Regions from separate parts of the Kribbella sp. NPDC020701 genome, predicted to be linked through region 4. Evidence: riboswitches for the same ligand, from Rfam matches in the RefSeq annotation. Region 4 holds a riboswitch; each other region holds the start of a gene.

What was found. A riboswitch is a leader RNA that binds a small molecule or an ion and turns the genes downstream of it on or off. The one in region 4 is predicted to bind ZMP and ZTP.
Region 1: another riboswitch for ZMP and ZTP. It lies ahead of ACZ3HV_RS34485 (glycine hydroxymethyltransferase); the one in region 4 lies ahead of ACZ3HV_RS16975 (dihydropteroate synthase).
Region 2: another riboswitch for ZMP and ZTP. It lies ahead of ACZ3HV_RS10670 (bifunctional 5,10-methylenetetrahydrofolate dehydrogenase/5,10-methenyltetrahydrofolate cyclohydrolase); the one in region 4 lies ahead of ACZ3HV_RS16975 (dihydropteroate synthase).
Region 3: another riboswitch for ZMP and ZTP. It lies ahead of ACZ3HV_RS11775 (metallophosphoesterase); the one in region 4 lies ahead of ACZ3HV_RS16975 (dihydropteroate synthase).

Annotation. Positions count from the first base shown of each region.
Region 1 is NZ_JBVHFT010000017.1:174,906-182,296, reverse strand. Features, by position in the region: gene ACZ3HV_RS34510 (ArsR/SmtB family transcription factor) at 1-286, shown strand, start outside; gene ACZ3HV_RS34505 (hypothetical protein) at 283-468, shown strand; gene ACZ3HV_RS34500 (glycoside hydrolase family 9 protein) at 553-2,406, shown strand; gene ACZ3HV_RS34495 (amidase family protein) at 2,416-3,714, shown strand; gene ACZ3HV_RS34490 (GbsR/MarR family transcriptional regulator) at 3,674-4,153, opposite strand; gene ACZ3HV_RS34485 (glycine hydroxymethyltransferase) at 4,338-5,786, opposite strand; ZMP/ZTP riboswitch at 5,815-5,896, opposite strand; gene ACZ3HV_RS34480 (acyl-CoA dehydrogenase family protein) at 5,894-7,391, opposite strand, start outside.
Region 2 is NZ_JBVHFT010000004.1:95,551-102,941, reverse strand. Features, by position in the region: gene aroH (chorismate mutase) at 1-212, opposite strand, end outside; gene ACZ3HV_RS10680 (helix-turn-helix transcriptional regulator) at 297-881, opposite strand; gene ACZ3HV_RS10675 (phytanoyl-CoA dioxygenase family protein) at 980-1,855, shown strand; gene ACZ3HV_RS10670 (bifunctional 5,10-methylenetetrahydrofolate dehydrogenase/5,10-methenyltetrahydrofolate cyclohydrolase) at 1,857-2,699, opposite strand; ZMP/ZTP riboswitch at 2,728-2,816, opposite strand; gene ACZ3HV_RS10665 (beta-N-acetylhexosaminidase family protein) at 2,817-4,580, opposite strand; gene ACZ3HV_RS10660 (NUDIX hydrolase) at 4,577-5,203, opposite strand; gene prcA (proteasome subunit alpha) at 5,200-6,051, opposite strand; gene prcB (proteasome subunit beta) at 6,088-6,930, opposite strand; gene ACZ3HV_RS10645 (ubiquitin-like protein Pup) at 6,939-7,148, opposite strand; gene dop (depupylase/deamidase Dop) at 7,218-7,391, opposite strand, start outside.
Region 3 is NZ_JBVHFT010000004.1:321,280-328,670, reverse strand. Features, by position in the region: gene ACZ3HV_RS11800 (helix-turn-helix transcriptional regulator) at 1-247, opposite strand, end outside; gene ACZ3HV_RS11795 (DinB family protein) at 322-879, opposite strand; gene ACZ3HV_RS11790 (helix-turn-helix transcriptional regulator) at 935-1,885, shown strand; gene ACZ3HV_RS11785 (DUF1905 domain-containing protein) at 1,878-2,180, shown strand; gene ACZ3HV_RS11780 (cysteine hydrolase family protein) at 2,238-2,792, shown strand; ZMP/ZTP riboswitch at 2,804-2,880, shown strand; gene ACZ3HV_RS11775 (metallophosphoesterase) at 2,907-3,779, shown strand; gene ACZ3HV_RS11770 (LysR family transcriptional regulator) at 3,841-4,707, opposite strand; gene ACZ3HV_RS11765 (cysteine dioxygenase family protein) at 4,782-5,291, shown strand; gene ACZ3HV_RS11760 (aldo/keto reductase) at 5,366-6,301, opposite strand; gene ACZ3HV_RS11755 (phosphotransferase) at 6,373-7,206, shown strand; gene ACZ3HV_RS11750 (SAM-dependent methyltransferase) at 7,250-7,391, shown strand, end outside.
Region 4 is NZ_JBVHFT010000006.1:291,284-298,674, forward strand. Features, by position in the region: gene ACZ3HV_RS16970 (S8 family serine peptidase) at 123-4,499, shown strand; partial or broken gene ACZ3HV_RS16975 (dihydropteroate synthase) at 4,588-5,352, opposite strand; ZMP/ZTP riboswitch at 5,369-5,458, opposite strand; gene ACZ3HV_RS16980 (winged helix-turn-helix domain-containing protein) at 5,699-6,316, opposite strand; gene ACZ3HV_RS16985 (hypothetical protein) at 6,646-7,005, opposite strand; gene arfA (channel-forming protein ArfA/OmpATb) at 7,221-7,391, shown strand, end outside.

The DNA.
Region 1 (7,391 bases), on a different contig from region 4:
GGGTGAGCCCGCCGGCGAGCTGGTCGCAACGGTCGCCGAGGAGGGGAATATCACGTACCACGCGGACAAGGTCAGGCACTGGCTGGACATGCGCCACGAGTACGGCGAGGACTGGTTGCGGGCCGCGTTCGCGACGGAGAGCTGGCTGACCCTGACTCCGGAGCGCCTGACCGAGTTGTCCGAGCGGATCGGGGAGCTGATCCAGGAGTACTACGAGGACCCGTCGACCGAGGAGTCCGCGGTGCCGGTCTACGTGTTTGCCCACGGTGTCCCAGCTCGGCCATGAGCGGTGTCGCGGCGTCTGAGGCGACCGACATCCCGCCGCTGCGCCGGGATCGACGGGTGCACGCCTGGATCCTGTCGGGAGCGATCTCGGAGGCCGGAGATGTGGCCTGGGTCGCGTGTGCGCTGCTGGGGACGACGTTCGCCGCGCTGATGGTGTGGTCCGCCTCCCGCCTCCGCGGCTGAGCTCTGTACTCCGGTGGTGGCGTGCGCTACCTTGCGTCCAAACAATAGGAAACTTTCCTAACGATTGGCGAGAGGGAGACAATCGTGAGGTCCTTGCGTCGGGTCGGATCGATGGTCGTGGCCGCGGGTCTGGTGGTGGGTCCGGTGAGTGGTGTGGGTGCGGTGAGCACTGCCGCAGCTGGGTCCGGCGGTGTGGTGCGGGTGAACCAGCTCGGGTACGGCGCCTTCGACGGTAAGGCGGCGTACGTGATGACGCGGGACGCCGCGACGGGTGCTCGGTATCAGGTGGTCGACCGGTACGGGCATCGCGTGCTGAGCGGGCGGGTCGGCGGTGACGTGGGGGAGTGGAACGCGACGTACCAGCACGTCTATCAGCTCGATCTGTCGGCGCTGAAGGTGCCGGGGGAGTATCGGATCGAGGTGCCCGGCGTTGCGTCGTCGGCGTTCGAGATCCTGGCCGATGCGAATCGGCTGCTGACCGGAGCCAAGGACAAGGCCGTCACGTTCTTCACGGAGCAGCGGGACGGGGCGAACGTCGTCCCCGGGGCGCTCGGGCGGCAGCCGGCGCACCTCAACGACCGGGCCGCGCAGGTGTACGACACGCCGGTGTTCGTCGACCCGGACAGTGATCAGACCGTCGGTGAGCTACGCCGGATCGGTGGTCCGGTGGATGTCGAGGGTGGCTGGTACGACGCGGGGGATTACCTGAAGTTCACCCACATCGCGGCGTACTCGGAGTCGTTGCTGTGGGCATCGGCCCGGGACGCGCGCCGGCCGGATCAGCAGGTGCTGGCGGAGGCTCGGCACGGGCTGGACTGGCTGGACAAGATGTGGAACTCACGGACGAAGACGCTCTACATCCAGGTGGGTGTCGGCACCGGCAACGTCGAGGAGACGTTCGTCGGCGACCACGACGTGTGGCGGTTGCCCGAGGTCGACGATCACCTGACCGACCCGTCCGAACGCTTCCTGCGGAACCGGCCGGTCTTCCGGGCGGCCGCGCCCGGCAAGCCGATCAGCCCCAACCTGGCCGGTCGGACGGCGGCGGCCTTCGCGCTCGCCGCCCAGGTCGAGAAGGATCCGGCGACCGCCCGGCGGCACCTCGACACGGCCGCGCAGATCTACGCGCAGGCGCAGACCAAGAACGTCGGGCAGCTGGTCACGTCGTTGCCGTTCGCCTTCTATCCGGAGACGGCCTGGCGTGACGATCTCGAGCTCGGCGCGACCGAACTCGCCCTCGCCGCGCGCCGGCTGGGCGATCCGCGGGCCGGAGCCTGGCTGAAGCAGGCCGGCTACTGGGCCACGCAGTACATCGAGCACGAGGCGGGCGGCGACACGCTCAATCTGTACGACGTGAGCGCACTGGCGCATGCGGATCTGATCAAGGCTGCTCGGTCGGACCGGCCGTTGGTTCGCCGGCTGGTCGGGGATCTTCAGGCACAGTTGCAGATCGGCGTGGACCGGGCGTCGGCGGATCCGTTCCGGGCGGGGGCGCAGTACGACAACTTCGACGCCGTACCGCATGCGTTCGGCCTGGCCGCGACCGCGCAGCTGTACCGGAAGGTGACCGGTGACCGGCGGTACGACGACTTCGGCAACCAGCAACTCGCCTGGAACTTCGGCGCGAACGCATGGGGTGTGTCGTTCATGGTCGGCGTCGGGCAGAACGCCGAGCGCTGTCCGCATCACCAGATCGCGAACATCCTCGGCCGCGAGCTCACCGGCGCGGTCGTCAACGGGCCGAACTCCGAGGAGCTCTTCGAAGAGGGCCTCGGCGACCACCTCGACGGCATGAACCCCTGTCCCGCCGACGGTGTCGACCGGTACGCCGAGTTCACCGGCCACGGATCCCGGTACGTCGACGACGTCCGCTCCTGGCAAGCCTCCGAACCCGCCGACGACTTCGCCGCGATCGCCGTGTACGCCCTCACTCGCTAAACTCACCCGGTGCTTCAGCCCGACCGGGAGAACGTCCGCGCTGGTCGCCGAGCGACTGCGGTTTCGATCGCGGCGGAGGTGCGGTCGGGGGTCCGGACTGCTCTCGAGGTCGTCGAAGAGGCGCTCGATACCGCCGAGCGCCTCGACCCGGTCTTGCATTTCCTCGAGGAGTTGGATGGTGCCGGTGCACGGGCCGCCGCCGAGCGGTTGGAGCCGGCTGGTCTGCTTGCCGGGGTGCCGTTCCTGATCAAGGGGCGGACGCCGCCGGGCTCGCCGATCGTCGAGCGGCTGCTCGCGGCCGGTGCGATCGCGATCGGTCGGTCGACTCGGGCTCGACCGGGGGCGATCTCGCAGACCTTCGGGTGGAACGGGCGGGATTACACCCGCAATCCTTGGGATTTGTCGCGGTCGCCCGGTGGATCGACGGCTGGTGGAGCCGCGGCTGTTGCGGCAGGCGTCGTGCCGCTGGCGAGTGGTGGAGACAGTGGAGGGTCGTTGCGGATCCCGGCCGCGTTCTGTGGGGTGGTCGGGTTCAAGGGCACGTACGGGCGCATCCCGCGGCCGGGTGGTCGGCCTCTTGGCGGACTCACCACGGCGGGCTTCATCGGGGCCGACCTCGATGACGTGATCCTGGCGACGAGCATCGCCAGCGGTCCCCACCGGCTGGATCCGACGGCGCTCCCGCATTGGCCCGTCCCGTCCGTCGCGAGCTGGCCCGGTGGAGCCGGCGGGGCCGGAGAGTGCGGCGAGGCCGGTGGAGGCGGCGGCGGGGTGCGGGTTGCTTATCGGTCCACCCTTGGCATTGAGCCGGCTGACCCGGCGGTTGACCGGGTGATCCGGGAGCGACTGGCTCGGGCTGACGTCGTGGTGGTCGACGTACCGCTCGAGTTGCTGCCTACCGAGGATGCGTGGTCGGTGCTGTCGGGGCTGGATGCCGGACGGGGCGCTGAGGCGGCCGCGGCGAATCGGGCGCGGGAGGTGCGGGATCACAACAACACCGCGCTCGCGGACCTGTTCGCGGCGGTGGACGCGCTCGTCACCCCGACCACGCTGACTGTTGCCCATGGCTACGATCAGCACGAGGAGAGCATCGTCACCGGCGATCCGTGCTGGGCCTTCAATGTGACTGGGCATCCCGCGGTGAGCGTGCCGGCGGGTCTGGCGGACGGACTGCCGGTGGGTGTTCAGGTTGTCGCGCCGCACGGTGCGGACGACGTTGCCTTGGCGGTGGCACGGCGGATCCAGGTTGCCCTGCCGCGGCCAGAGCTCATCCGTCAGTCCGTGGGCGCTCCGCGCGCCAGTTCTTGATCATCTGGTCGAGGTCGGTCTTGATGAAGGCGAAGAAGTCGGCGGCATCGGTGAGCCGCCGGCCGACGGGGGAGTCGGCGCCGAAGAGGGCGACGCCGGCCCGGCTGCTGGACTCCCACTCGCCGAGGGCGTCATTGCGGCGTTCCAGGATCGCGGCGAAGACATCGTCGCGGATCCGGTAGTGATCCTTGCGTGAACCGGGCAACCGCTCGCGCGAGATGAACGACACCTGGAGCAGCTGACGGACCGCGCCGGAGACGGCAGGCTGGCTGATCTTGAGCGACTCGGCCAGCTCGGCCGCGGTCATCGTGCCGGTCGGGCTGACCAGCATCCGGCCCATCACCCGGGCGGACATCGTCGGGACGCCGCTGTTCGCCAGCACTCCGGCGAAGCGCTCGACGAACTGGCTGATCTCTTCCGGACTGGGCTCCCGACTCATGGTTGAAGAGTACAGTAATCTGATGTATCGCAACTATCACAAACTCCTGATAATTCGACGTTCATGACTCCGACCATGTGGGTCTCGGCAGCAATCGCGGTCGCCGGCGCGGTGCCGGCCGCCGTACTGATGCCGCAACGGAAAACGCCCGCTCCCACAAGCGTGGGAGCGGGCGCGGTGGAACTCAGCTGAGCTCGAGGCCCGGGTACAGCGGGTGCTTGTCGAGCATCTCGGCCGAGGCCGCCCTGGTCTTGTCCGCGACGCCGTCGGCGAGCACGTACTTCGCCTTGGAGGGCGCACCGGCGGACGTCGTCGTCGGCGTGGTCGAGGAGAGGACGTCGACGATGAGCTCGGCGACCCGGTCGAACTCGTCGGCACCGAAGCCGCGGGTGGTCAGCGCCGGCGTGCCGATCCGGACGCCCGAGGTGTACCAGGCGCCGTTCGGGTCACGCGGTACCGCGTTCCGGTTGGTCACGATGCCGGCGTCGAGCAGCGCCGACTCGGCCTGCCGGCCGGTGATGCCGTACGACGAGACGTCGAGCAGGACCAGGTGGTTCTCCGTACCGTCCGTCACGAGCTTCACGCCGCGCTTCATCAGGCCCTCGGCCAGCGTGACCGCGTTGTCCGCGATCGCCTGCGCGTACTCACGGAACGACGGCTGCCGGGCTTCTGCGAGCGCGACCGCCTTGGCGGCCATCGTCTGGCTGAGCGGACCGCCCAGCACCATGGGGCAACCACGGTCGACGGAGTCGGCGTACTCGGGCTGGCAGAGCACCATGCCACCGCGCGGGCCGCGGAGCGACTTGTGCGTGGTGGTCGTGGTGACGTGCGCGTGCGGGATCGGGTCGAAGTCGCCGGTGAACACCTTGCCCGCGACCAGGCCGGCGAAGTGGGCCATGTCGACCATCAGCGTCGCACCGACCTCGTCGGCGATCTCGCGCATCTTCGCGAAGTCCACCTTGCGCGGGTACGCCGAGTAGCCGGCGATCAGGATCAGCGGCTTGAACTCCCGCGCCTTGCGCGCGACCTCGTCGTAGTCGAGCAGCCCGGTCTCCGGGTCGGTGCCGTAGGAGTGCTGGTTGAACATCTTGCCGGAGATGTTCGGCCGGAAGCCGTGGGTCAGGTGACCGCCGGCGTCCAGCGACATGCCGAGCATCTTCTGGTCGCCGAGCGCCTTGCGGAGCTTGGTCCAGTCCTCGTCGGACAGGTCGTTGACGTGCTTCGCTCCCGCCTCGGCCAGCGCCGGGGACTCGATCCGCTGGGCCAGGATCGCCCAGAAGGCGACCAGGTTCGCGTCGATGCCGGAATGCGGCTGGACGTAGGCGTGCGGCGCGCCGAACAGAGCCGTCGCGTGGTCGGCCGCGGTCTGCTCGACGGTGTCGACGTTCTGGCAGCCGGCGTAGAAACGGTGCCCGATGGTGCCCTCGGCGTACTTGTCCGAGAGCCAGTTGCCCATCGTCAGCAAGGTGGCGGGGGAGGCGTAGTTCTCGCTCGCGATCAGCTTCAGCGAGGACCGCTGGTCGGCCAGTTCGGCCTTGATCGCGCCGGCGATGGTCGGTTCCACCGCGCCGATCACCTCGAGCGCGTTGCGATACGCGGCCGATGCGGCGGCGGCATCGAAGGGTTGAGTCATCGTTGTCTCTCCTGCGGTTGCAGTGGGTCGAAGGCACCCAGGCGCACGGTGCCGACGGTTTTCGCTCCCCGGTGGTTCTCCACCTCAGCGCGCCAGTCGCGACGCGGTCACCCTATCGCGCGCTCGATGATCAGCGGGAACTGTGTCGTCCGCGGGAGCGTCCCGAACACACCGCCCCATTCGTTGGCCAGCCGCGACGCGACGAACGCGTCCGCGACCTCGGGCGTCGAGTGCCGGACCAGCAGTGACGCCTGCAGGCACAGGGCCATCCGCGCAGCCAGCCGCCGGGCTCCGGCTTCGGCGTCCGCGGCGTCAGCAAGCGCTTGCAGTACGTCGTTCACCGCGGCGTCCAACCGCTCGTCCGCACCCCGCGCTGCGCCAACCTCCAGCAGCCACGCCTCCAGCGACTCCGGCTTCCGCAGCGCCCGCAGCACATCCAGCGCGTTCACGTTGCCGGAGCCCTCCCAGATCGAGTTCAACGGCGACTCCCGGAACAGCAAAGGCAGCCCGGACTCCTCCACGAACCCGTTCCCACCCAGACACTCCAACGCCTCAGCCACCATGAACGGAGTCCGCTTACAAACCCAGAACTTCGCGAGCGGCAGCGCAATCCGCCGGAATGCTGCAGCTTGTTCATCACCGTTCAGGGAGGCGTCGACAGCAGCAGCAAGACGCATCCCCAGCGCGGTCGCCGCCTCACTCTCGAGCGCCAGGTCCGCGAGGACGTTCTGCATCACCGGCTTGTCGGCGAGCAACCCACCGAACGCCGAGCGGTGGCGGGTGTGCCAGAGGGCTTCGACCAGGGCGCGTCTTTGGAGAGCCGCAGAGCCCAGGACGCAGTCGAGTCTGGTTGCGGCGACCATCTCGATGATGGTTCGGACGCCGGCGCCCTCGTCGCCCAGGCGGTAGCCGATGGTGTTGTGGAACTCGACCTCGCTGGACGCGTTCGAGCGGTTCCCGAGCTTGTCCTTCAGTCGCTGCAGCGCGAACGTGTTCCGGTTGCCATCGGCAAGCACCCGCGGCACGACGAAGCAACTCAGCCCGTCCGGCGCCTGCGCGAGTACCAGGAAGACGTCGACCTGCGGCGCCGAGCAGAACCACTTGTGCCCGTTCAGCTGGTACTCACCGTCGTCCCCGGCCGGCGTCGCGGTGGTCAGGTTCGCCCGGACGTCCGAGCCACCCTGCTTCTCGGTCATCCCCATCCCCGCGAGGACCCCGGATTTCTCCGCGGCCGGCAACCGGCGTACGTCGTACGACGTCGAGGCGAGCTGCGGGATCCACGCCTTCGCCAGCCGCTCGTCCGCCCTGAGCGCGGGGACCGCGGCGTACGTCATCGAGATCGGGCAAACATGCCCCGGCTCGACCTGGGACCAGACGTAGAACCCGGCGGCCCGGGTCAGGTGCGGCGACGGCGATTCGCTCGTCCACGGCGCGGCCTGCAGCCCGAACCCAACCGCGCGCTCCATCAGCCAGTGCCAGGACGGGTGGAACTCGACCTCGTCGATCCGGTTCCCGTAGCGATCGTGGGTGCGCAGGACCGGTGGGTGCTGGTTGGCCGGGAGAGCCTGCGCGAGGGCCTCTTCGGAGCCCGCGACCGCGCCGATC
Region 2 (7,391 bases), on a different contig from region 4:
GGTACGTCGGTCAGCCCGATCTGCCGGCCGGCTACGGCCGGAAACTCCGAGTGCAGGTCCGGCGTGACGGTGAACAGGATGCTGATCAGATCCTCGCTCTCCAGATCGTTCGCCTCCAGGACCGCCTTCACCAGCTCCGCGGACCGCTCGAGCAGATGCTCGCGCTCGTCCACGTCGAGCTGGGTGGCACCCCGGATCGCCCGTACCGCCACGTGCCCGCCTCCTTAGTCGTCTGTCTCCAACCCTAGGGCAGGGTAGTCAGAGCGTGGACAGCCGTCTCGGATGGTGCCATCGCGTCAGCCGCGCCGGGCCGCCTCGAGCAGCCTCCGGGCCACCGGAAGCAGCCCGGCCTCCCGGACCGGTGCGAGCGGATCCGACAGTTGCCGGCGACGCCGGGACGTTCCCGGCGGCTGACCGTACGCGAGGGAGAAGCGGCGGGAGAAGTGATACGGGTTGCTGTAGCCGCCGTCCGATGCGATCTCCGCGATCGTCGCGTTGTTGCGCAGGAGTGCGGTCGCAGCTCGGGCCAACCGGATCAGATCCAGGACGTACGCCGGTCCGCGGCCGTACCGCTCCCGGAAGAGCCGGTGCAGATGTCCCGCCGACAGGTTCGCCGCGGCGGCCAGCTCCGGGACGGAGATGATCCGCGGGCCACTCCTGGCCCACACCGCCGCGACATGCTCGACCAAGCGCCGGACTGCATCCGGCATCTCCTCGCTCGACTGGCCGGCTGGAGCGCTGACGAAGACCTCCAGCATCGTCGCCACCAACCGGTCGCTGTGTCCCCTGACCGGCAGCGTGGGCCCATAGGTTGCCCCGGGCGCGTAGTCCGCGACCTGGACCACGGAGTTCACGCTGATCACCGACGGTCGCGACGTCACGAACAGATAGTAATGCGCGAGCCAGCGGCATTGGCCGGGCCTGCCGGGCCCTGAGACCGTTAGCCGGTCAACGCCGCTAAAGCCGGATGGAGCATCAGATGCAGCCTGTCGCCGCCGTACCCAGCTTCGCCGAGGTCACCGACGAGTTGGTCGGGTCGTTCCGGCGGGACGGCTTCATCGTCCTGGATCAGGCCTTGTCGGCCGACCAGGTCACCGCGCTCCATTCCGCGGCCGAGGCCCTGTGCCGTGGTGACCTCGGCGTCATCGACGGCGGTCCGGCCGCCGAGCCGGCCGAGGACGTCCTGCGCCAGTACCTGTGCATCCACCAGCCGCACAAGGTGTCCGACGTGGCGCTCGCGGCGTTGCGGGCACCACGGGTGGTCGCGGCGCTGACCGCGGTGATCGGGCCGAACGTCAAGGCCATGCAGTCGATGCTGTTCATCAAGCCCGAGGGGAAGCCGGGCCAGGCGTGGCACCAGGACGAGTTCTTCATCCCGACCAGGGATCGCTCGCTGACCGCGGTGTGGATCGCGCTCGACGATGCCACCGTGGAGAACGGCTGCCTGTGGGTTCTGCCGGGCTCCCACCGTCGCGGGGTCATCTATCCCGACCGGGAGCAGGACGATCTCCGCTTCGATTGCACGGTGGAGGCGTTCGACTTCCCGTACACCGACGGCGATGCGGTCCCGGTCGAGGTGCCCGCGGGTTCGGCGGTGATCTTCAACGGCTACCTGCTGCACCGATCATTGCCGAACACCGGCCGGCACGGACTCCGCCGGGCGCTCGCCAACCATTACATGAGCGCGGAGTCGCTCCTCCCCTGGCAGTCCGTGCCATCCGGAGTCCATGTCGGCAAGCACGACTACCGCGACATCGTGATGGTGGCCGGGAGCGATCCGTACGCGTACAAGGGCATCGACGATCTTGCCCGGCCGCATTCCCGCCGGGACAAGGACGGCGGGTGCGACCGCTGACTCAGCCCGCCTGAGCCTCAGCGGCGTCGACGGCCTGCTCCAGCAGCAGCGCGATCGTCATCGGCCCGACACCGCCCGGAACCGGCGTGATCAGGCGGGCGACCTGGGCCGCCTCCTCGAAGTGGACGTCACCGACGTTGCCCTCGTTGTACCCCGCGTCGACCACGACCGCGCCCGGCTTGAGCCAGTCACCGCGGACGAAGTTCGGCTTGCCGACCGCGGCGATCACGATGTCCGCGGTCCGGACGATGTCCGGCAGGTCCGTGGTCCGCGAGTGCGTGTAGGTGACGGTCGCATTCGATGCCAGCAGCAACATCCCGACCGGCTTGCCCAGGATCGGGCTGCGGCCGATGACGACGGCGTGTGCTCCGGCGATCGGCACGTCGTACGCCTCGAGCAGGCGCATGATCCCGCCCGGCGTCGCGGACCGGAACCCGGGATCGCCGAACGCCATCGCGGCGAACGACCGCATCGTCACGCCGTCGACGTCCTTGCCCGGGTCGATCGCCTCGAACGCGGCCCGCTCGTCGATCTGCGCCGGCACCGGGTGCTGCAGCAGGATCCCGTGCACCTCGGGGTCCTGGGACAGCTTGGTCACCTCGGCGACCAACTCCTCGGTCGTCGTCTCCGCGGGCAGTACGACGCTCCGGGACGCGATCCCGGCCTTCTTCGACCGGTTCTGCTTCATCCGCACGTACGTCGCCGACGCGGGGTCGTCCCCCACCAGTACGGTCGCCAGACACGGCTGCACGCCCGTCCGCTCCCGCAGTTCGCGGGCTCGCTCGGCCGCCTTCGCCACCATCTCGGCGGCGATGTCGGTCCCGATCATCAGTTCGGCGGTCATGGCGCGCTCCTTCGGGCGTCGACTACAGGTCAGATGCCCAGGCGCGCGGCGCAGCCGGATCTCCGGCAGACCGTTCCCCGGTGGTCTTCCACCTCAACGCCAGTCGCGGTCCATCGCTCAGGATACCGAGTCGGTCACCCGGCTGATGAAGGTGTCGGCAACGCCGTCGCCGATGCGTGGGTGGGTCTTGGAGTGCGGGAGCCGGATGTCACGGATCTCCTCGGCCTGCGTGACCAGGTGGTTGATCTGGTCCCGGCCGGTGGCGACGTCCGAGCTATTACCTTCGGCGCCGGCTTCGAGGACGCGAAGGGCCTGGCGCAGCGCCTGACCCCAGTAGAAGGCCGCGTCGAGCCAGGCATCCGCCTCGTCGGCGAACGCCGGGTCGATCACGCCCTGGCGAATCTGACCCGGTGCGTTCTCGATCGCTTCGAAGTACGGCTCGAGGTCCGCGATCGCGCCGGCCAGGTCACCCGCATCCCAGGTCCGCCAGAACGCGGCGGTCTTCGCGGTCAGCGCCGGGGCGTTCGCGAGATGAAGCTTCCCGTCGTAGGTGGTGAGGTCGGCGAAGATCTCGAGCGCCGCGATCGTCTCGGCGTCTCCCCCGGCCGTTTCCGCGATCGCGCGGTGCCAGGACGCCTGCTCGTCGTACGTCGCAGGGTTCCAGCCGAACTCCGCGAACGAGTAGAGGGCGAGCTTGCTGGCCCCGGCCTGGTTCATCGGGTTCGAGATCACGCCGACGACGTGGTCCGCGAGGCCCGGCTCGCGGCCGCTGTACGCCGCGAGCAGGATCCGCCCGGCCGCGTAGTCGTTGACCGGGTAGTTGTCCCAGATCAGGATGTCGTGCCCGAACACCGCCTTCGCCTCAGCCGCCTGGGCGCTGGTGATCGCCTCCGGTACGACGCCGATGCCGGTCCAGTGCACGACCACCGCACTGTCCATCTGCTCCCGCAGCGCCTGCTTGTACGGTGTCTCGTCGACGTTGTAGTACTCGGTCGGGACCATCTGCAGCGGCGCGAGGTCCGGCTTGGTCTCGACCCACTCGCGCTGGATCCGGTTCAGCAGCTCGCTCTGCGCCAGCCCGGCGCCACCGCCGCCGGGGCCATACTTCTCCTCGTCGTCGGCGCTGTGCCATGTCTCGTACTCGATGTCGTCCAGGGCCACGTTGAACGCCCGCGCACCCAGCGCGTACAGCGCCTCGAACTTCGCGATCAACGCCCGGAAGTCGGCCTCCTCGGTGTAGCGCATCGACAGGCCCGGCGAGAGCGCGAAGGTGAAGTCGACCTTGTTCCGCCGGGCGCGATCGATCAGCTCGCCGAGCTCGGCCAGTTTGTCCGCCGGGTACGGGTCGCGCCACTGCTCGCGGTGGTACCGGTCGTCCTTCGGGGCGTACTCGTAGGTGTTCATCCGGTGCGCGCCGAGGTAGTCCAGGTGATCGAGCCGGTCCGCGTGCGACCACGGCGTACCGTAGAAGCCTTCGATCGAACCCCGGTACCGCATTGTCGGCCAGTCGCGGATCTCGACGCCGTCCACATGGTTGCCCTGGACAAGCTGTGCGAAGGTCTGCGCGGCGTAATAGATGCCGCGGGCATCGACCCCGTCGAGTACGACCTGCTGAGCGCCGACGGCCACGACGTACCCCTCGGCCGGCAGCAAACCGGCCGGCGCGACACCGAGCTGCTCGAGCGTGCTCGCGCTCCCGCCGAGCCAGACAGTCACCTCCGCCGGCCCGTCGGAGATGGTGCGTACGCCGGCCTTCGTGAGCGTCTCGCGGACGACGCGCTCGGCGTCGGCATCGGTGGCCGAGCCGTGCACAAGCGCGACGGTGTCACCGAGATCGAACCCGTCGTCGCGGCGGGTGGTCTGCTGAGGCTCAGGTGTCATGACTGCTCCTGGAGAAGCCCTGCATGATCGAGGGCGAGATAGGCCGCGTCGATCCCCGTCATCGCGCCCGGTGTCCGGAGTTCAGCGCGGAAAGCATCCACAGTCAGCTCGACCGGGACGCAGTCCTCGGTCTCGTCAAGCGCCTGCTTCCCGTCCGGACGGCAGCCGCGGGCGATCGCGACGTACTTGCGATAGGTCGAGGACGCCGACGACCACTGCCAGCCGACCAGGTCGAGCGACTCGCAGGTGTACCCGGTCTCTTCCTCGAGCTCGCGGGCGCCGGCCAGCGCCGGGTCCTCCCCCGGCTCGACCAGACCGCCGGGCAGGTTCGTGACGATCCGGTCGGGTCCCGCGCGGAACATCCGGATGGTGACGATGCGGCCGTCGGGGGTCAGCGGCAGCACGGTGATGCCCGACGTGATCCCGTCCGCCGACTTCGGGCCGAACACGTCCCATTCGACCTCGCGCCCGTCCGGCATCCGGTAGCGCCGCAGGTTCACGGTCAGGAACCGGTGAAACCCCGGCTCTTCTCCCAGCAACTCCCACGGCTGCGGGTCACCGGGACGAGACAGCGCAGCCGCCGCGGAGTCCGCGGCGGCTGCGCCATCGATCTGCTTGCTCACAGCGGCCGGTTGTCGCCACCGGGCTCCTCCGGTGGAGCGACGGGTGCGTCGTTCTCCGGCGGGACGACCGGTGCCTCGTCGGCCGTGGCCGTCGTGGTCTCCCCGGCCACCGGGGCGTCCTCGGTCGGCTTGGCCGGCTCGGAGTCCGGGCGGGACTCGGACAGGATGCGTTCGAGGGTCTCCTCGGAGATCCGCTTGAACTTGCGCACCTGCGTCCGGGTCCGGTCCAGGACGGCGACCTCGATCTGGTCCGAGGTCAGCTGCCGGACCTCGCCGCTGTCGTGGCCGAGCGCGTCCACGGCCAGCCGCAGCGCCCCGGCCAGCGAGATGCCCTCCTTGAAGTGCTCGCCGACATAGTCCGCGACCGTCTCGGCCGGCCCGCCCATCACGGCGTACCCGCGGACGTCCGCGATCGAGCCGTCGTAGGTGAGCCGGTAGATCTGGTCCTCGGCCGTGCTGGCGCCGATCTCGGCGACCAGGATCTCCACCTCGAGCGGCTTCTCACCGCCGGAGGAGAAGATCGCGCCGAGGGTCTGCGCGTACGCGTTGGCCAGCGCCCGGCCGGTGACGTCGCGCCGGTCGTAGGAGTACCCCCGCATGTCGGCCAGCCGGACGCCGGCGATCCGCAGGTTCTCGAACTCGTTGTACCGGCCGACGGCGGCGAACGCCATCCGGTCGTAGATCTCGGCGACCTTGTGCAACGCGGGCGAGCGGTTCTCCGCGACGAACAGGATGCCGTCGGCGTACTGCAGCGCGATCGCGCTGCGGCCCTTGCTGATGCCCTTGCGGGCGAAGTCGGCCCGGTCCCGCATCAGCTGCTCGGGCGAGACGTAGAACGGAACGCTCATCGAAGGTGTCGTCCTCTATGTGTCAGTCGATCGGGATCAGGTCAATGACGCCGTGGCGGGGCCGTCGGGACGCCGGTGCCGCTCGGCCCAGACCGCGTCCACGATGGCGGCGACCTCGTCCTCCGGCAGCCGCTGGTAGCCGTCCGAGGTGACCACACCGACCACCGGGAAGATCCGCCGCAGCATGTCCGGACCGCCGGTCGCCGAGTCGTCGTCGGCGGCGTCGATCAGGGACTGGATCACGGCCGTGACGCAGTCCGTCACGGACGCGTCCTCGTGGTAGAGCTTCTTCAGCGCACCACGGGCGAACACCGACCCCGAGCCGACACTGTGGAAGTGGGTCTCCTCGTACCGCCCGCCGGTCGGGTCGTAGGAGAAGATCCGGCCACCCTTGAGGTCCGGGTCGTAGCCCGCGAACAGCGGCACCACGGCCAGGCCCTGCAACGCCATCGCCAGGTTGCCCCGGATCAGCGCGCTCAGCCGGTTGGCCTTGCCGTCCAGGCTCAGCGTCGCGCCCTCGAGCTTCTCGTAGTGCTCGAGCTCGACCTGGAACAGCCGGACCATCTCGATCCCGAAACCGGCCGTGCCCGCGAACGCGACCGCGGAATACTCGTCGGCGGGGAACACCTTCTCGATGTCACGCTGGGCGATCACGTTGCCCATCGTGGCGCGCCGGTCGCCGGCCATCACGACGCCACCGGGGAAGGTGGCCGCGACGATCGTCGTACCGTGCGGGACCTCGGAGGAAAAGTCGGCCTGCCCCAGGCTGCGCCGTCCGGGCAACAGGTCGGGCGCGTGCCCGGCCAGGAAGTCCATGAACGACGAGCCGCCTGGGGTCAGGAAGGCTTCCGGCAGCCGGCCGGAGGCATCGAAAGTCATCGAGCGGTTCACTCCCCACCCTTTTGCACGAATCCGCGGACGAACTCCTCGGCGTTCTCCTCGAGCACCTCGTCGATCTCGTCGAGGATCGAGTCGACGTCGTCGTCGAGCCGCTCCTTGCGCTCCTGGACGTCTTCCGACGCCTCGACCTGCTCGACCTCTTCCTCGGTCGACGAACGCTTCGGCTGCTTGTGTTGCTGACCGCCGTCCTTCGCCATGGCACACACCTCCTAGAACCGCAGTGGAAGAGACGCCCAACCGACTCTTCCGTTGCTGTACTAGCGACCCTACCCGGCGGCACCCCCAGTAATGGTGCGAACCAGGTCACTCGCGGTGTCGCACTGGTCAAGAAGTGCCCCGACATGCGCTTTCGTGCCGCGCAGCGGGTCCAGGGTCGGGATCCGCTGCAACGACTCCTTGCCCGGCAGATCGAAGATCACCGAGTCCCAGGAGGCGGCCGC
Region 3 (7,391 bases), on a different contig from region 4:
ACGCCGCCGGACCGACCAAGAGGAACAGCGCTTGGGCCTCGGTGGCGCTCAGACCACTAAGGTCGGTGCGCGCGCCGCCGATGAGCTGCCAACCGCCGTTGCGTCCGGGCTGTGGGTAGACCGGGATGCCGGCGGTCGACAGCGCCTCGAGATCACGGCGCGCCGTGGCGACGGAGATTTCCAGCTCCTCGGCGACCTCGGCGGCGGTCACCCGGCCACGGGCCTGCATGAGGAGCAGCACAGCCACCAATCGATCCGCTCGCACCTGCTGATCGTCGCAGACAAACCGCTCACCCGGTGCGCACTTTTGCTACCTGGTGCTTACGGTGCGGCGACCTCCTGGGGTGCGTCTTCGCCGACCAGGCCGTCGATGGACTCTCGGATCAGGTCGGCGTGGCCGGTGTGCCGCGCGTACTCCTCGATCATGTCGGCCAGGAGCCGGCGCAGGTTCGGTGAGCGGCCGTCCGGCCAGACGAGGCTGCCGGTCTGATCGAGACCGCCGTCCGCGATCGCCTCCGCCACCGAGGCACGCGAGCGGGTGACCGCGTCTCGCCACAGCTGCACGAGTTCCTCGGGGGAGTCGTCAGCCGCGGTCCGCCACTCCCAGTCAGGGTCGGAGTCCCAGTCGATCTTGTTCCACGGTTCGCCGGGGTCCCGGCCGTGCAGTCGGTGCGAGAACATGTCGGTCTCGACGAGGGCCAGGTGCTTGACGAGACCGCCGAGCGTCATCGCCGACGGGCCGAGCCGGGCGTTCATTCCGGCCGCGTCCAGCCCGCTGGTCTTCCACGCGAACGTCCGGCGATTGCGCTCCAGTACGCCCAGCATCGTCTCGACCTCGTCGCCCGCTGCGGGCAGTTCCATCACGGTGTTGTAGTCCATGGCCGGCACGCTACGCTCGGTTCCGGACGGTTCACTTCCGGAATGGTGAGGACCTGTGGCGTACGACGTGAGTCCGACGGCGCGGACGTTGATGGTGCTGGAGCTGATCCAGAACAGCCCGGGCATCACGGCCGACCAGCTGGGCGAGAAGCTCGGTGTCTCCGAACGGGCGGCCCGGCGGTATGTCGCGATCCTGCGCGAGGCCGACATCCCGATCGAGTCCGTCCGCGGTCCGTACGGCGGCTACCGGGTCGGTCGCGGACTGCGGCTGGCCCCACTGATGTTCACGACCACCGAAGCGCTCGGCCTGGTGATGGCCGTGCTCGAAGGACCACGCGGCGCCGCCGACCCGGTCGAGAACGCGCTCGGCAAGATCATCCGGGTCCTGCCCGAACACATCGCCCGCTCCACCGACGCCATCCGCCGCGTCCGTGCGCGCGCTCCCGACCCCGGCGTCCGTACGCCGGACCCTGAGATCACCGCAGCCCTGGTCGCCCAGAGCACCGCCGGCCGGCGCGTCATCATTCACTACCGTCGCCACCACGGCGAGGAGTGGCCGATGGACGTCGACCCGTGGGCGGTCGTCGTACGCCGAGGCCGTTGGTATCTCCTCTGCTGGTCGCACACGAAGAATTCCCGCCGCGTGCTCCGCGTCGACAGGATCACCAAAGTCGAGCCGCAAGGCGAGGAATTCACCGCACCCACCGACCTCGACCCACTGGCCGCCGTCGAAGAACACCTGGCCATGGGCTGGAAATACCCCATCGAGGTCATCATCGACGCCCCGCGCGACGAGGTCGCCCACTGGATCTCCCGCAGCATGGGCCGCCTGGAACCCATCGATGACACCCACACCCGCCTCCTGGCCAGCACCGACGAGCCCTACTGGTACGCCGGCCAGCTGACCTCCCTCCCCGCCCCCTACCGAATCCTCCAATCCCCGGAATTGAAGACCGCGGCCCGCAACATAGCCCAACGCTTGCTGGAGGCAAGTAACAGTGAATGAGATCGAGTTTGCGGCGGAGATGTGGTACTGGCGGGGCCCGGCGCCTTGGTATTTCGTCACGGTGCCGGAGGACGAGTGCGCGTATTTCGAGGCGGAGTCGAACTTCGTGACATACGGGTGGGGGATGATCCCGGTGCAGGCCGAGATCGGGGACAGCGTGTGGGACACCTCGATGTTCCCGAAGGACGGGCGGTACATCCTGCCGGTGAAGGCGGCGGTGCGGCGGGCGGAGGATCTCGACGACGGCGACGTACCGACGGTGCGTCTGCGGCTACGGAGTTGGAAGGTCTCCTGAAACTGTCGGCGAGCGGGTCTAGCGTTCGTCGTATACCCGGGAAAGGCAGGGAACGGCATGTCCACGTTGTCAGATCGGCCGAACACGGCACTTGTGGTGATCGACGTCCAGAACGGTGTCGTCAGTGCGGCACACGAGCGCGATCAAGTGGTGTCCAACATCAGCACCCTGGTCGGCAAGGCCCGCGCCGGCGGAGTGCCGGTCGTCTGGGTCCAGCACTCCAGCGAGCACCTCGTGAAGGGCAGCGACGAGTGGCAGCTCGTCCCTGAGCTCAAACGTGACGATTCGGAGCCGCTCCTACACAAGACCTTCGCGGACTCCTTCGAGGACACCGACCTCGAGGACGTCCTCGCCACAGCCGGGATCGGCCGCCTCTTCGTCAGCGGCGCGCAGACCGACGAGTGCATCCGCTCCACCATCCACGGCGCCATGGTCCGCGGGTACGACGTGACCCTGGTTGGCGACGCGCACACCACCGAAGACCTGTCCGAGTACGGCGCACCCACCCCGGACAAGGTCATCGCCCACACCAACCTCTACTGGGAGAACCACCAGGCTCCCGGCCGTACCGCCGCCGTCCAACCCACCGCGGAGGTCACCTTCACCGACTGAGCTTGGGTAGTTTGGTCTCACACGACTGGCGAGGGTGGGCTACCACCGGGGAGTGACGCGACGGGCATCGACCGCCTGGGTGCCGACGGCAACGACATCCCAGGAGAGCTCGTCATGGCACATCGTGTTCTGCACCTGTCCGACACCCACGTCAGCCGCATCGGCCCCGACGAGGACGGCGTCGACGGCCTCGCCGCGCTCAACGGCCTGCTGTACGACGTACGCCGGGTCCCGGAGCTGGATCTGATCGTCGTCAGCGGGGACATCGCCGACGACGGGTCCGAGGAGGGCTGCACCGCGGTCCGCACGGCCGTGGGTGAGTTCGCCGCTGAGCGCGGCATTCCGCACGTCTACTGCACCGGGAACCATGACCGTCGCGAGGGCTTCACGGCCGCGCTCGGCTCGGGACACCTCGGACCCGACGGCTCGTCGATCGGCCGCTGCGCCGACGTCGCCGGTGCGATCGCGGCGGTGAGCGAGGTCGCGGGCCTCCGGGTCATCACCCTCGACAGCCTCATCCCCGACGAGACACACGGTGTGCTCGGCGACGACCAACTCGACTGGCTGGCCGCGGAGCTGGCAACACCCGCGCCGGCCGGGTCGATCGTCGTACTCCACCACCCGCCGATATCCGTCGACGCAATTCCGTACCTCGAGTCTGTCGTCCTGCAAGAGCCCGAGAAGTTGGCGGAAGTTGTCGCCGGGACCGACGTACAAGCGGTTCTGTGCGGCCACCTGCATCACCAATTGTCCGGCCGGCTCGGGGACGTTCCCGTGTGGGTGACGCCCGGCGTGGTCACCCGCGTCGACCTCACGGCCCCCAGCACCCTGGTCCGCGGCGTCCTCGGCGCCGGTGCAACCATCATCGACCTGGGCGGCCCCTTCGCCCCGATGTTCCACACCCTCCACGCCAGATCCCCCCAAGCCGGCACCGAGGTCTACGTCTACGACCCACTCACGGGAGCAGACGCGGCCGAGAACTCCTGAACCAGGCGCGGCACCCGGGGCTCAGCTTCGGGCCCGCGCGATTCAGCATGGGCGGGCCAGCTCACAGAACGGCGGTGTCGGCGAGGGCAGTGAGGAGGGCGCCGATCGCGGGTGGGTCGGGCGGTTCGCCGTACGTCGCGGCGTACACGTGGCGGCGGGACCCGGGGAGCTCGGTGGCGATGATGCCCTCGGCGTGGTGGGCGCGGAGGGCGAGACCGGGCATGGTCGTCACCCCGAGGCGGGCCGCGACGAGCGCCTGCATGACCACCATGTCGTCGGACGTGTAGCTGATCCGCGGCTCGTAGCCCTCGGCGGCGCACAGCGAAACCAGGTGCCTACGGCAACGATCGCAGCCGGCGATCCAGGTCGCGTCGCGGAGCCCGGGCAGCTCGACCGGCTGATCGGTCGACAGCACGTAGAGCGGATCGTCCAGCAGATGATGCAGTCGTATGCCGGACGGTTCCGGCTCGGTCTCGTCGTACCGGAAGACGATCGCGACGTCGATCTTGCCGGTGCGAAGCAGTTCGAGCGCCTCAGGCGGATGCGCGTCGAGGAGGTTGATCTCGAGGCCCGGGTGCTTGTCGGCCAGTGCCGCCACGGCCCGTGGCACGAGTGACCCGATCGCCGACGAGAAGCCGGCCAGGCGGATCCGGCCCGCGCTCAGACCGACGTGAGCGGCGAGTTCGGCGTCGACGGCGTCGATCCGGCCGATGATCTCGGCGGCTCGAGCAGCCAGCAGGCGACCAGCCTCGGTCAGCCTGATGCCACGACCGGCGCGCTGCAGGAGCTGCGCGCCGGTCTCAGCCTCCAAGCGCGTGAGGTGATGAGTGACAGACGGCTGCGAGTAGTGCAGCTCGCGAGCAGCGGCGGTGACCGAGCCGTGACGGGCGACTGCGTCGATGACGCGCAGCCTCGTGACATCGAGCATGTATCAAATCCATCTATGAGTAAGCACGAAACTTGGCATTAGACGTTATGGGTTGACCGGCGCACGCTCAAGACATGACGACAACATCGATCTCCACTAATGAACTGACCGACTTGATCGACGGCGTCCGTACCGCCATCGACCAGCACGCCGACTGGAACGGCACGGCGCAACTCGTGGCCGAGCAACTGCGCCGGCACCTGCCGACTCCCGACGTACTGACCGCCGGGCAGCGAGTCGGCTCGGCGGACCGCTACCGCAGTCACACCCTGCATGTCGAGCCTGACGGTTCGTTCTCGATCATCGCTCTGGTCTGGCGGCCCGGGCAGGTGACCCGGATCCACGACCACGTGACCTGGTGCGTGTTCGGGGTGATCCAGGGCGTCGAACACGAGGACCTGTACGACGCCGACCTGCGGCTGATCGGGCAGAGCGACAACCACGTCGGCGACGTGAGCGGCTTCGCGCCGCCCGGCGACATCCACCGGGTCAACAACACCTCCGACGGCACGGCGATCTCCATCCACATCTACGGCACCGACGTCACCCGCATCGGCTCGAGCGTCCGCCGGTACTACGACTGAGGGCGGCGACCACGCGAGGCCGCCGCCCTAGTCGTTAGCCGATCCAGCGCGCCACTAGTCGAGTTGACGCGCCGCTAGTCGACGAAGGCGTCGAGTACGGCGAGTTCGTTGGAGGAGAGGTGGATCGAGCCGGCCTCGAGGTTCTGCCGCAGGTGATCGGGGCTCGACGTCCCCGGGATAGCCAGGACGTGGTCGCCCAGGCTCAACGTCCATGCCAATCGGATCTGCGCCGGTGTGGCGTTCTGATTGTCGGCAATCTCCTGGATCGCGTCGTTGACCGAGACACCACCGGCCTCCCGAGCATCCGCGGTCAGGGCGAAGAACGGGACGAACGCGATGCCCTGTTCGCCGCAGGAGCTCAGGATGGCGTCGTTCACGCGACCGAAACCGACGCCGTACCTGTTCTGGACGGCGACCACCGGCGCGATCTTCTGGGCCTCCGCGAGGTGTTCGGTGCGGACGTTCGACAGCCCCAGATGCCGGATGAGCCCCTTGGCCTGCAGCTCCGCCAGGACCCCGAAGTGCTCGGCGATCGAGTCGAGGCGGGCCTGGCGCAGATAGACCAGGTCGAGCGTCTCCAGCCCCAACGCCCGCAGATCAGCCTCGACCAACGCTCGCAATTGATCGGGGCGAGCCAATCCAGTCGGCGTCGGCCCGACCTTGGTGGCGATCACGAGCTCATCCGCGTACGGCGCCAGCGCGCGACGGATCACGTCGTTCGCCCAGCCCAGCGACGTGAAGTCCCGGGGCCGGCTCGGCGGCGCGTAGCTCGGGTAGAACTCGGCCGTGTCGAGGTGGTTGACGCCGAGCTCGACCGCCCGGCGCAGCAGCGCGATCGCCCGCTCCTGGGCGTCCGGTTCGTCGCCGTCGCTGCCCGCGAGCCGCTTCGTCCCGAACCCGATCCGCCGGATCGCGCGATCGCCCAGTTGCCAGAATTCCGCCGACTTGCTTTCGCGAATTTCCTCTGATAAGTTTGTTGGTAGAGTGACATTCTTTTGCGAATTCTGCATTCGGCCAGGATAAGTCTTGCAGGGAATTCCGTCCAGTATTTCGTGGCATTTTTCTGCGTTACTCTCAGCTCGTGGACCTCACCGAGCAGCAGCGAGCTCTCCTCCAGGAGTGGCTCCCCGGCGCCGAGATCGTGACGGACCACAGCTGGGGTCTGATCGGGACCGTCGTGCTCGAGCTGGACGTCGACGGCGAGCGCTATGTCGCCAAGGCCGGCGACGCGGCCGACCATCACCTCGCGCGCGAGTTGCACGCCCACCGAAACTGGCTGGGGCCGTGGACGACACGGGGGAGAGCACCGCAACTCGTCCGTGCCGACGACGACGCCAAGCTGATCCTGACGCGATTCCTGCCGGGGGAGCTGGTGGAAGGTACGCCGGCCGAAGGGGATCCGGACACCTATCGCCAGGCCGGTGAATTACTCGCCGAGTTTCACGGTCAGCTCGCCGTACCGGACGCGGATTATGAGCGCCGGGAAAACCAGCGGACTCTTGATTACCTGAGTAAGCCGCACACGATTGACGCGGACCTCGCGGGCCGGTTGCGCTCACAGGTTGAATCGTGGCCGACGCCGCCCGCGGTACTTGTACCGACTCATGGTGACTGGCAGCCTCGCAACTGGCTCATCCATCATGGCGTCGTCGGCATCATCGATTTCGGCCGCGCGGACCTCCGGCCGGCGTACACGGATTTCGCTCGGCTGGCCGCTCAGCAGTTCCAGTCCGCACCCGCCCTGGAGCCGGCGTTCCTGGAAGGCTACGGCGGCGATCCGCGTGACCCGGACACCTGGCAGCGCGTCCGGCTCCGCGAGGCTGTCAACACTGCTGTCTGGGCACATCAGGTCGGCGATTCGGCCTTCGAACAGCAGGGGCATCGCATGATCGCGGCAGCGCTGGGAGAGAGCTGAAACTCCGTTGTGACCGCTCAGGCCCAGTGGAATGGTCTCCCGCATGACTCCAGAACTCCTGCGCGAGGCGCTCACCCTGGACCGCTATCCACGGTCCAATACCTACGACCAGCAGTGGATTGTCGACAATCTGATGGGCCCACATCCGCTGTGGTCGACCGAGGCTCTGATGGAAGTGATGAGCC
Region 4 (7,391 bases):
CGCCCAACGCGAACCCCCATGCACCTCTGCACCGATGACTCGGGGGAGTCAACTCGGGGTCTGTCAAGTGAGGGGCTGCAGAGATGTCACATCAACCACGAAGGGGACTCACCAGATCTCTGGTGGGTGCCCTCGCGACGGTGGCCGTCCTGGCCACCGGGCTGGCCGCGGCCGGCCAGGCGCAGGCCGCACCACCTACCAAATCTGAAGCCACACCGGCACCGGCTGCCAAGATCAAGCCGGAACTGTTGTCGAAGCTGGAGGGCAAGGACGCCAAGGCCGCGACGGACTACTGGGTCCGGTTCGCACCGAAGGCCGATCTGACCGCCGCCAGCAAGATCACCGACTGGAACGAGCGCGGCACCGCCGTGGCCGCGGCGCTGCGCAAGACCGCCGCGGACAGCCAGGCGAAGATCCGCGCCGAGCTGGACGCGCAGCACGTGAAGTACACCGCCTTCTGGGGTACGAACGCGATCCGCATCCAGGGCGGGTCACTCACCCTGGCCCAGAACCTGGCCACCCACACCGAGGTCGAGGGCCTGTACGCCCCGGTCGCGATCGAGGTGCCCAAGGTCACCCAGGGCACGACCGAGCACGAGATCAACGCGGTCGAGTGGGGTATCGCGAACATCAAGGCCGACCAGGTGTGGTCGCAGTTCGGTGACAAGGGCGAGGGCATCGTCGTCGCCAGCATCGACACCGGCGTGCAGTTCGACCACCCGGCGCTGGTCAAGCAGTACCGCGGCAACAACGGCGACGGCACCTTCGACCACAACTACAACTGGTTCGACGCGGCCGGCACCTCGCCGAACCAGCCGGCCGACGGCAACGGCCACGGCACCCACACGATGGGCACCATGGTCGGCGACGACGGCGCGGGCAACCAGGTCGGTGTCGCGCCGGGCGTGAAGTGGATCGCCGCGAACGGCTGCTGCCCGAGCGACGAGGCGCTGATCACCTCCGGTCAGTGGATGCTCGAGCCGACCAACCTCGCCGGGCAGAACCCGGACGCGAGCAAGCGGCCGAACGTCATCAACAACTCGTGGGGCTCGACGCTGCCGTCGAACGACCCGTTCATGGAGGACATCACCCTGGCCTGGACCGCGTCCGGGATCTTCGGTGCGTTCGCCAACGGCAACAGTGGTGAGGGCGGCTGCAACACCTCCGGTTCGCCGGGCAGCCTGACCAGCAACTACTCGGCCGGCGCCTACGACATCAACAACAACATCGCGTCGTTCTCCGGCCGTGGTGTCGGTCAGAACGGCACGATCAAGCCGAACATCTCGGCCCCCGGCGTCAACGTCCGTTCCAGCCTGCCCGGCAACACCTACGGCAGCTTCAACGGTACGTCGATGGCCACGCCACACCTCGCGGCCACCATCGCGCTGCTGTGGTCGGCCTCGCCGGCTCTGAAGGGTGACGTCAACGCCACCCGGGCGCTGCTGAACCAGACCGCGGTCGACGCGCCGAACAGCCAGTGCGGCGGCACCCCGGAGAACAACAACGTCTTCGGACAGGGCCGTCTCGACGCGCTCGCACTGCTGCAGGCCGCGCCGATCGGCGACACCGGCACCCTGACCGGCAAGGTCACCGCCGCCACCGGTGGTGCCGCCCTCGCCGGCGCCAGCGTGACGGTGAAGACGGCCGGCCAGCCCGACAAGGTCCTGACCACCAGCAGCACCGGCACGTTCTCGTCGGTCCTGCCGGCCGGGAGCTACGACCTGACGGTGGCGTCGTTCGGGTACCAGACCCAGACGGCCACGGTCAGCATCACCACCGGTCAGACCACCACCAAGGACTTCGCCTTGGTGAGCTCTCCGCAGGTGAGCGTCGGCGGCACCATCACGGACGGCTCCGGCCACGGCTGGCCGCTGTACGCGAAGGTGAGCGTCGAGGGTCCGGGCGGTGTGTTCGACTACACCACCCCGAGCAACGGCCGCTACAGCCTGAAGGTGCCGGCCGGTGCCGCGTACTCGCTCAAGATCGAGTCGCAGTTCCCGGGCTACCAGACGGTCAGCCAGCCGATCACGGTCGGCAGCAGCAACCTGACCAAGAACGTCGCGGTCCCGGTCCTCAGCAACTCGTGCACCACGGCGCCGGGCTACAAGTACGGCTCCGACGGTGTCTATGAGACCTTCGACTCCGGTGCGGCCCCGAGTGGCTGGACCGTCGTCGACAACAAGGGCAACGGCCAGGTCTGGCAGTTCAACGACCCGGGTAACCGGGGCAACCTGTCCGGTGGCAGCGGCAAGTTCGCGGTCATCGACAGCGACAAGTACGGTCCCGGCGGCCTGCAGGACACGTCACTGGTCAGCCCGGTCGTGGACCTGAGCGCGGTCACCGCCCCGGTGATCCGGTTCAACCAGGACCTCAACTGGCTCAGCGGTGAGAAGGCCGACGTGGACCTGTCGATCGACGGCGGCGCCACCTGGACCACTGCGCTGACCCAGATCACGGACGCCCGTGGAGTCAAGGAGATCGCGATTCCGCAGGCGGCCGGCAAGTCCGCCGTACAGGTGCGGTTCCACTACTGGGACGCCTCGTACGAATGGTGGTGGGAGGTCGACAGCGTGCTGATCGGCAGCCAGATCACCTGTGAGCCGACCGGCGGCGGCATCGTCGTCGGCAACGTCAAGGACGCCAACACGAACGGCTTCGTGAACGGCGCGGTCGTCACCCGTGACGGCAGCTCCGAGTCCGCGACCACCGTGGCGACGCCCGAGGACACCGGTCTGAACGACGGCTTCTACTGGCTGTACTCGTCCGCGGACGGCGACCAGGGCTTCACCGCCAAGGCCGGCAACTACGTCACCTCGACCGCGACCGTCGGAGTCGAGGCCGACTGGACGACCGTGGCCGACTACTCCCTGAAGGCCGGCCGGCTGAGCGTCACACCGGGCAGCGTGACGGGCAACCTGAAGCTGCCCACCGGCAAGGTCACCAAGTCGTTCACCGTCACCAACACCGGTGGCGCGGACGTCGACGTGAAGTTCGGTGAGAAGGACGGCGGCTTCGTCCTGGAGAACGCGAACGGCACCAAGACCACGAAGGCGCAGGTGCTGAACGGCACCGGTGCCCCGCTGCAGCGGCTCGCGGTGCAGACCTCGTTCGCCAACATACTGTCGGGCAAGACGGCCGGTACGCCGGCCGCCGCGAAGCCGCTCGCGGCGCCGTGGACCGACATCGCCGACTACCCGTCGACCGTGATGGACAACCGGGTGGTCAACCTCGACGGCAAGATCTACTCGATTGCCGGTGGCAACGGTAGTGCGTCGAGCGCGAGCAGCTACGTGTACGACCCGGCGGCGCTGGCCTGGACCGCCATCGCTCCGCTGCCGGCCGCTCGCAACGCCGTCACCGTCGGCGTCGTCGCTGGCAAGATCATCGCCAGCTCCGGCTGGGGCGTCTCCGGTCCGGACGCGGCGACCTGGGCCTACGACCCGGCCGCCAACGCCTGGACCTCGGTGGCCGCCAACCCGGCTCCGCGGGCCGCGGCCGGTCAGGCCGTCGCGGACGGCAAGCTGTACGCCGTCGGTGGCTGCACGACCTCCGGCTGCCTCCCGATGAGCAACACGGTGGTCCGGTACGACCCGGCCGCCAACGCGTGGGAGACGCTGGCGAACTACCCGAAGTCGGTCGCGTTCGCGTCCTGCGGTGCCATCGACGGCAAGGTGTACTGCGCCGGTGGTAACGACGGTACGAACTCGCTGAAGTCGGCGTACGTCTACGACCCGGGAGCAGACTCCTGGACCGCGGTCGCCGACGCCCCGTCCGACCACTGGGCGGCGTCGTACGCCGTCGCCGGCGGCAAGCTGCTGATCGTCGGCGGCGTGCAGGCCGGTGCGGTCACCAACGCCGGGTTCTCGTACGACCCGGCCGCGGACAGCTGGACCGCCCTGCCGAACGCCAACCTGCCGCGGTACCGCGGTGGCGCGGCCTGCGGCTTCTACAAGGTCGGTGGCTCGTCCGGCGGCTTCACCGCCACGGTCGACAGTGAGGCCCTGCCGGGTCTCGAGGACTGCGCCGAGTCGTCGGCGGACGTGAGCTGGCTGTCCATCGACAAGACCGAGGCCACGCTGGCCCCGGGCGCGTCGACGACCGTCCAGGTCACGCTCACCGCGAACGTGGACCAGCCGGGGACGTACTCCGGCGGGGTCACGATCGGCGAGAACACCCCCTACTCGGTCGCACCGGTCGGCGTGACGATGAACGTCACCCCGCCGAACACCTGGAGCAAGTTGCAGGGCACCGTCTCGGGCGTCAGCTCGGCCGGCGTCACCGCACCGCTCCCGGGCGCGATCCTGCAGGTGGACTCGTGGGCGCAGTCGTACACCTTCATCACCGACAAGGACGGCAAATACGCCTACTGGCTGGACCGTCGCAACAACCCGCTCACCCTGATCGCCGCCAAGGACGGCTACAAGCCCCAGACCCGCACCACCAAACTGCTAGCCGGCATTCCGGTCACCGAAGACTTCGCCCTGAAGTCCATCAAGTAACACCGCAGTAGCCAGGCCGGCCCCCGCCCTTCACGGGCGGGGGCCTGTCCGCGTTCTGCCACTAGACCCGCTTTGCGGAACTTTTCCGTCACCAGGCGGCAGGGAAGTTCCGGAGATCGCGGTCGCCGGACGATCGAGACGCGCGCGTCAACGCGGCGAGGACTGTCAGGGCGTCGGCCGACGCGGCGGGGTCGTGGGTTCGGATGTAGTCGGCGCCTTAGGTGGCGGCGTGGAGCTCGGCGGCAAGGGTTGCCGGTCCGATGCCGGTGAGGTCAGTGCCGGTGAGGGTGCGCAGGAAGGACTTGCGGGACGGGGATATGAGGACCGGGCGGTCGTAGCGGGCCTTCAGGCGGGACAGGTTACCGAGCACGGTCAGGGACGGTTCCGGCGTACGGCCCAGGAAGTAGCCCAGACCGGGGTCGAGGATCAGGCGGTCGCGTTTGATGCCCGCCGCCTCGAGTGCCGCGATCCGCTCGTCGAAGAAGTCCTCGATGCCTGACCAGATCGACCGCGCGTCCGTCCACACCTTCGTCGCCGGTCCGTGGCGCTGCACCGAGTGCATCACCGCCAGCTGACACGTGAGGCCGCCCAATTCGTCGTACCGGCGGGGATCCGGGAAGCCATGGATGTCGTTCAGGTACGCCGCTCCTCGCGCAGCCGCATATCGCTGTGTCTCCGGGTGATAGGAATCCACACCCCACGGAATCGCCGGCCCGAACTCGACTAGATCGGCGCCTCCCGCGTGCAGGCGGCACGCTTGGGCGAATGCGTCACCAGCGGCCAGATAGCGCCCACCGTCGGAGAACGAGTCTCTGGTGATATTGACGATGCCAACCAGCTGCGGCCGAACCATGCGGGTCTCCCGGTCGATCAGAAGCCCAGGCGCACGGCACACGTCGTCGAGACGAGGCCGCTCCCCGATGGATAGCCCATCTCACGCGCCAGTCACGACCCAGCCGCACGTTATCAACCCACGCCGCCTGGCACCCCTCCAACTCCTGCCACGGGACAATACGCAGCCGGGATTCGTGGAGGGTTTGCCCGGATCGGCAAAGAAACCCTCCCTTGATAACGCAAAAACCCTCCACGATCGGCAGACGGCAGCTCCGCATCCGCGACCTCCGCTGAGGTCGGGCCCTCGCCTGTAGCCGCGCCGTGCCGGGCTCAGCTGAGCGGGACGGCGGGCGTTGGCCGGAGGGCTATGTGGTGGGGAGGAGGTGGAAGCCGACGCCGCGGACGGCGTGGATGGTGACCGTGGCGCCGAGGTTGGTGAGTTTTTGGCGGAGGCGTTTGACGACGGAGTGGATGTGGGACCCGTGGCCGAGGTGTTCGTTGCCCCAGACGGCGTGGTGCAGGCGCTGGTAGGTCCAGACGCGGCCGGGTTCCTCCACGAGGCAGTGCAGGAAGTCGTGCTCGAGCCGGGTGAGGGAGACCTCGCGGTCCTTCCACCGGACGACGCGACGGTCCACGTCCAGGTGCAGCTCGGCCTCGGACGAGGGCGGTACGGCGGCCCGGACAGCCGGCGCCGCCACTGCGACCGGAACCGCGGCGACCGTGGCCGGAACGGCGACCACCCTCGCGGGAACTGCCTCGATCTGGGCAGCCTCCCCAGAGGCGACCGGCAGCACGGTCGGCGTGAGTACGACGGGACCGGCCGGCGACATGACCGCCGTCAGCTCGAGGAACGCGCGAGCCTGGTCCGCGCTCGACACCAGCAGCAGCGCGTCGGCCGCACCGAGCAACCGCGCGAGCTGTACCCGTTCGGACGTGGACGTGGCCACGCCGATGATCAACGACGAATCCGCGAGCCTCTCCATGGCGAGCCCCTCCCCAATTCAACGCCGGCCAGCCACCAGTACGGTTTACGGCGCGAAGTAAGTCAAGTGATTCATCGCGCCCCGGGCTGGCACAAATGCGACCTGTCCGAGACAGGCCAAACCCAAGCAGGGCAAGGAAAGGCCGGCCGGCCCAGGGCGGCGGGGCACGGCCGACGGTCCCCGTCGACGGGCAGCGGGTCGAGATCAGCTTGTAGTCCTCGATCCCGGCCTCGTACTTCCCTTGCGCCGCACCGGTCGCCGACCCACCGGGCGCGGCCTGCGTGACCCCGGTCCAGCCGCGGCCGTAGAACCCGATCCCGAGCAGCAACTTACTCCTTCTTCAGCTTGCGCAACTGGTTGAAGTTGCCGCGCAGCGCACCGGTGTCCCAGGTGTCGGCGACGCCGTCGACCGACGAGGCCGCGTCGTAGAACTTGTCGTACGCCGCGTAGCTGTCACCGATCGCACACCGGCCACCGGTGGTGTTGCCGAACGCGTAGACGATCGTGGTCAGCTTCGCGGCCGAGCCACTCGTCTTGATGTTCTTCACGTGGTAGTTGCGGTCGCAGACACCCCACTCGGTAAAGTAGCCGACCACTCTCTTGCCTGCGGCAACAGTGTGGTCGGGCGCGGGCTGGGCCGCGGTGGCGGCCGGTGCGAGACCGGCGCCGAGGAGAGCTATCGCAGCCAAGAGCACAGGAAAACGGGGTCGCATGAGTACCTCCTGGGGGCGGAGAGGAACTGTCCGCACCCTAACGACCACATCCAGTTAAGAAAAGAACTAATCCAAATAAAGATGTTCTCGTGATCATCGCGACGCTCCCCCGCGAAGGTGTGCGGAGGGAGCGTGCGGCGGAGTAATCTCCTCGCGCACGGTCACTCTTGACCGCACCCGACGGAGGAACAGTGCCCGGTCTCGTTCGGCGGCCGATCGTCGTCTGGCTGCTCGCGGCCCTCGCGGTACCTGTGCTGCTCACGGCTGTGCTGATTCCGGCCAAGGCGGGGACCACCGAGGACGATCTGCGCGACCGCACGCTGGCCGCACTCCAGGCCCGCGGCATCGAGGCCGGCTCCGTC